2 regions of the Paenibacillus sp. FSL H3-0469 genome follow, and region 2 is predicted to be linked to the other one. Evidence: riboswitches for the same ligand, from Rfam matches in the RefSeq annotation. Region 2 holds a riboswitch; the other holds the start of a gene.
What was found. A riboswitch is a leader RNA that binds a small molecule or an ion and turns the genes downstream of it on or off. The one in region 2 is predicted to bind cyclic di-GMP.
Positions count from the first base shown of each region.

Region 1: it holds a riboswitch for cyclic di-GMP, as region 2 does, so the genes downstream of both, NSS83_RS22275 (choice-of-anchor A family protein) here and NSS83_RS28705 (PA14 domain-containing protein) in region 2, are expected to answer to the same signal.

Region 1 covers NZ_CP150302.1:5,051,089-5,054,270, forward strand. Annotated here, with positions in the region: gene NSS83_RS22270 (hypothetical protein) at 183-560, opposite strand; cyclic di-GMP riboswitch class I at 1,309-1,402, shown strand; gene NSS83_RS22275 (choice-of-anchor A family protein) at 1,485-3,182, shown strand, end outside.
Region 2 covers NZ_CP150302.1:6,577,003-6,580,184, reverse strand. Annotated here, with positions in the region: gene NSS83_RS28705 (PA14 domain-containing protein) at 1-1,904, opposite strand, end outside; cyclic di-GMP riboswitch class I at 1,885-1,986, opposite strand; gene NSS83_RS28700 (MFS transporter) at 2,072-3,182, opposite strand, start outside.

The DNA.
Region 1 (3,182 bases), 1.5 Mb from region 2:
ATTGCATGGCTTTGTATGCTTTGTTTGTTTCTTGCGTTCCGGGATCAGGTGAGCCGGAGAATCCTGTATCCGGTAGCTGTGGTGGTTATATGCGGCACGTTAGGGTATTGGACGTTGTTAATGTAACCGCATCCGGGTGATCATTTCATGCAGAAGTCTGCCGCTTGCGGCAGGCTTCTTTGTTAGCTCTGCTTCGGGCCCTGCTCCGTCTTCTCCATACCCAGATATCTGCGCATATGCAGAGTGGCCTGGGCGGCAATCACATCATCCAGCAGCAGCATCCGCTCGTGATAACCCCTGCAGACGAATCTGGCTTCAACGCCCGCCTCCAGCCGCTGCTGTTCATAGACCTTCAGACCACGGGCGCGCATCCCGGCACGGGTCTCCCGCAGATCGGCAGAAGCGGCATGGACGGCCCTCTGGATCACCTCCAGATAAGGCGCAGGCGTGCGCAGCTCTGAGGATATAGCAGAAGCATCGCGCTCGAAGGCGGATAGAATAAGCGGCAGCAAAATATAGGATTTGACCAGCAGGTTATCCTGGCTCTCTGCTCTGTGCATCCCTCTCAACTCCTTGAAGAGAACGTATATTCGCATTGTAACTCACCTTTCAAAAATTAATCAATGGGTTTTATAAATTAACTTAAATAATGTGATATTTTTCACAAAAAAATAGAACGAATTATTATATATTAAAATTGAAATAATAAAGATTGAAAAATAAATCAGCTCAAAGGAGAATGGCAATGAGTCATGAAGGAAGTCTCCGCCGTGGTTTGGTATTCGGGATCATTCTAAGTGTTCCGCTATGGGTATCGATGATTGGCTGGATTCAGCTATTCGGGTCTGCCTAGGCGACATTTTATTCAAAATATATGAATTCTATTAGCAGGTGTCGTCCCTATGGGCGGCACTTTTTTTAGAGCTGACATGCCCGCAAATAGGTAAAATTGCATTGAATAGGAGCGGACAGTAAGCCGAGACGGGGTGAGACTAATAAAATAGGACAAATGCATCAAATTTTAATAATATAAATTCATATAATTATAGAGAAGAGAGATAAACGGCTGCAGCCAATTCTCTGATTTCTCGACTTTTTTCGTCGGCGGCTAAAAAGAGACTCGCCCATAAACCCTTATGGTACAAGGGTTAAATGAGGAGTCATCGCGAAAATAATTTCAAGAAATATACTGGGAATGGATTGACAATAGGGTGGGCGAGCGGATAAACTGAAATTAGTACAAAAGTAACAAATGTCATAGACTCAACAACGAATTTACATAAGCAAATCACAATTTCATACCGAAATCATGTACAAACGCAAACCGTATCGAAAGAACGGGACGCAAAGTCAGGAATCTACTGTCTCTATAAGTTGAGGCTAAGGTCGTCCGGCCGCCGTGAAGCTAACCCTTCGTGGCGGTCTTTTTTGTTGTTATAGTCGCGTGACAGATTCATAGAATAGTAACTAGGAGGTGTGGACTATTGAAAAAAAGAGTACGTAAAACAGCCGCCATCATAATGGCGGGCCTATTGACCTTATCCAGTGCCTTTACGTGGGGGACAGATGTTAGAGCAGCTTCAGGGGTACCGTATACTCCAACACCGGTTTTAGGAATCGCAGGGAATTTTAATGCTTTTATTCTCGGGGATTTTACGCAAGGCAATGATCAGATTGAAGGCCGCCTGGCAGCGGCAGGGAACATTACCCTCACCGGAGGTTACGGGGTAGCCAGAGCATACAGGGATGCTGCGCCGACGGATGTACTTGTGGCCGGCAAGAATTTTGTACATTCAGGCAGTGGAGAGATCTATGGAAATGTGGTATTTGGGGATAGCTTTACCGCCAATGAGCCTGGTGTCAACATCAAAGGCGGGAAGAAAAATGCCAGCCCGATTGATTTTGCCGCCGAGCAGCAGATGCTGATCTCCCGATCTACAGAGTATGGGGCCTTGGCCGATACGAAATCGGTAGCCAATAACTATGGGACACTAACCATAAATGCGCCGGATGCCTTCAATGTTGTTCATCTGGATGCCCCGACTCTGGCAAAAACAAATAATATCCAGTTTAACATTGCCCCGAACGCTACGTTGATTATTAATATTAGCGGGTCTACAGTCAATGTGCCTAGTTTTGCAATGAATAACGGCAGAGCCAGTCAAGTGTTGTTCAACTTTTACGAGGCTTCTGAGGTGAATATCGCTTATACCTCTTTCTATGGTAGTATTCTCGCCCCCCAAGCGGATGTTCATTATGCCGGAGCAGAGCTGTACGGGACCCTGATTGCAAAATTTTTTAGCGGCGGGGTTGAGATGCACCTTGGAATGTACGAGGGAGAGGGGCCGCCGCCGAGTCCGACGCCGACCGCAACGCCGACACCTAGTCCATCACCGACACCAACGGCTACACCAACGCCGACAGTGAAACCTACACCGACAGTAACGCCAACACCGACAGTAACGCCTACACCGACAGTGAAACCAACACCGACGGTAACACCGACTCCAACAGTAACACCGACACCGACCATAAAACCATCACCTACACCTGTGTGCACTCCAACTCCAAAGCCAACGCCAACAGTGAAGCCGACGCCAACGCCAACTGTGAAGCCGACGCCAACACCAACCGTAAAGCCGACGCCAACACCAACAGTGAAGCCGACGCCAACACCGACAGTGAAGCCGACACCAACACCAACAGTGAAGCCGACACCAACGCCAACTGTGAAACCAACACCAACGCCAACAGTGAAGCCGACGCCAACACCAACTGTGAAACCAACACCAACGCCAACCGTGAAGCCGACGCCAACAGTGAAGCCGACGCCAACGCCAACAGTGAAGCCGACGCCAACACCAACCGTGAAGCCGACGCCAACACCAACAGTGAAACCGACGCCAACACCAACCGTGAAGCCGACGCCAACACCAACGGTAAAGCCGACGCCAACACCGACAGCGGTGCCAACACCAACAGTGAAGCCAACACCAACGCCAACAGTGAAGCCGACACCAACGCCAACTGTGAAACCAACACCAACGCCAACAGTGAAGCCGACGCCAACACCAACCGTGAAGCCGACGCCAACACCAACAGCCGTACCGACACCAACGCCAACGGCAGTGCCAACACCAACGCCGACAGCGGTGCCAACACCAACGCCAACGGCAGAGCCA
Region 2 (3,182 bases):
ACTTCACGGGTCTGTTGCTCGCTCTCCCACGATAAGCTGGCCTGAGGATTCCCCATATCATTAGCGTATTCCATCTTCAGGTCATATTTTTTCCCCGCTTCAAGCTGGATGGTGCCTTGCTCCACATGCTGCTTCGTTGTCCAGGCATCCACCAGGAGCTGATCATTCACCCAGAGTCTGACTCCACCTGACGTTCTGGCGGAGAAGGTATATTGATCTGTATAGTTAGGTTGAATTTGCCCTGTCCATCTTACTGAGAAATGCTGGTCTGCTATCCCCGGCACACCCAGAACAGGTGGGCCAGCCAAAGAAATAGATTCATCCACCTTCACGGCCTTCTTGCCCGTAAAATCATTGCCGCTGTAATACTCGGCCTTAAGGCCCGACAGAACATACTTCAACAATGTACGTCCAGCTTGCTCATTCCCCGTATGTATTATAGGTCTTTGGTTCGAGATGACATTTCCGCCTACTGCAAATAATCCGCCTGTGGTGATATTAAGATGATTATTCACACTGACGTTGTCCCGGACAAACAGATCTCCCTGCGCTACATTTAGTTCTGCCCTTGAATTATTGGAAACCACTTCTCCAATAGACATTTCTTCGTCTACATTCATAGTTACCATAGTATTGATATTCATATTGCCTTGTACTACTATCCGTTCCGCGGATAGATCGAGCGAACCATTGTTATAGACCAAAGAACCTGCAAACAATTCATTATCTACTTGTACATTGGAATTATTATTTAAATGCACCGTCCCCTGTACCCATAGATTACCTAGATTCTCATCTGGTACAGGGTTGATAACATTAACATCCAACTCCGTATTGGCATTTAATCCTCCACGGAGGATTAGCGACCCGTACACCGTTACATTCAGCTTCCGGTTCGTATTCATGCCGTCGACGATTACAATGACAGGCTGTTCTGCGCTTCCGAACGTCACGCTTGATTCTAAATTCAATTGTCCGACTGCAATAATTGCAGGCTTCTTGCCGCTGGAGCGGATAGAGCTTTGAATAGCTTCAATATCCGAATTTCCTATTGCCACTGCATGTTGGCTAACCTGCTGTATTTGTTGTTCAATAGATTCTATTTGTTCGCGGATATGGCGGGAGATTTCTACCTGCAGGCCGTTCACCCTAATAAAAGGCGGAGCGTTGTGTATGTTGGTCATGCTTCCCGATAGAAGAACTTTGTCACCAACAACCTTATTGGGTTCAAAGGGCATACTTATTTGAGGCGGTATCAAGGCGGGAGTGTATGTATTAACCAATGAAAGTTCTATGCTATTGAGAGCCGTCTCCATTCCAGCAGCATTGATTTGACTTAACGTGAGTCTTCCATCTTCGACAGCAACCTTCTTCTTGACTGTTCTATGCTGCCCTGCTTCAAGAGTGAGTCCGTCCATCACTTTGATATTCTCAACAGAAAGGGAGTTGTTGCTGCTATATACAGAGTCACCTACGGTTACCGAGACTTCATAAGTACCATTGTCTAGTGCAATTTCCCATTTTCCATCCGGATGGATTCGTGTAAGGCTACTTATGCCGGAGTCATCGTATGTATCTCTTGAGACTGTTGCATCGGTATGATCCATGTTCCAGCCGTAGGAGTATTGGTTTTTGACGCTAAAAACGGCTCCAGAATCTGCAAGCTCTCCGTCCTGTACAGGGGCTTCTTCGGGCTGAAACCGGATCCTGAGAATACTGTCCTGTGCGGAAATTTTCATCCCTGAGAATTCTACAAAAGGTGCAAGAATTTGAGCCAAAATGATAAAACACAGTACCTTACATATAAAGCTTTTCCTATTTGTCATAAAAGACCTCCGCTCATTTAACACTTCAATTAAAAAAGGGCGCAAAAAAACCACCGGAAAGAGCGGCCCGGCTACCATTCACAGATGGGTATCTCCCGCCCTGTGGTAAGGCCCGTGGCTTTGCGTCCCTGACTTTCGTACAGGTTTGCCTTTTTAGTTCTAATGGTTAAATTCATGCGAAATCATTTTGAATTCACTTCAAATACAATCTGTACTTACCTTGGCAATAATACCCTATATTTGAATCATATAATATTGTTATTTCTGTGAACATTTAAACCCAGCATCTTCCGCACCACCACCCAGCTCCCCAGCGGCGCCGCACCTAGCAGCAGCATAAGCAGCGTAATGGTCTGCGGAGATTGGTCCAGTGACAGCACGGCGATGAAGATCAGCAGACCAAGGAGGCGGCCGCTCATCAGGCTAAGCTCTCTTAGCACTACCAATTCCACGCGTTTGCCGGCGCTCTCCTCGGACACTCCCATAAGGTCGAAGCTGGTGGACAGCATCGGCAGCATGTAGAGCGGCAGGCAGAGTGAGGTCCCGATTCCCATGATCAGGAGGGTGGTAAAATTCACCTTCCACAGCAGCGGAAGAAGGAAGGCGATGAGCAGCAGACTGCCTGCCAGCATACCGCCGAGCCGGGCACGGGGCTTGAACCATCTGCCGGCCGCATAATAGCTGATCAGGGAGACGGCGGAGGTCAGCAGGGCGAACTGTCCCAGCTTGCTCTCCTCCTGTGCAGCAATGTAGACGAGCAGACCGATCAGGAAGGAGAATACGCCTTCCCGGATACCCTGGAACACTAGCGCCGCCGCAACTGGCCGCCAAGGACTGCGCCTGCGGGTAAGCTCGCGCCAGGGCTCCAGCCAGAGATAGGCTTCGCCGCGCGGCCGTTTGCGCAGCCAGAAACTTAGCACAGCAGCCACCCCATAGATACATAAAGACAATATGAATACCATACGGTAGCCTTGTCCGCCTTGCCAGCGGGAGATCATCCAGCCGGACACCCAGGGGCCGGCTATTCCCGTCAGGGAACCCAGCAGACCCATCCACCCGTTATAGAAATCGCGGTTCGCAGCGTCCGTAATCTCGAAGAAAACAATGTTAAATGCCAGCCAATACAGCCCGATGGATAGCCCGAGGACCCCACCCAGCGGCCAAATATAATGCACTGCTTCTTCGCGAAGCCACAGCACCAGCAAATAAAAAAAGCCCGATACGGCAATTCCCAGCCGCAGGGCATTCATTTTGTTATGTTCTTTCACCCACTTGCCGCCCAGCCAAAAGCTGAGACCCACGGCAAGCTGCTGGGCCACGGTGAACCAGCCGATCATGGCGAAGTTCTGCCGGCTT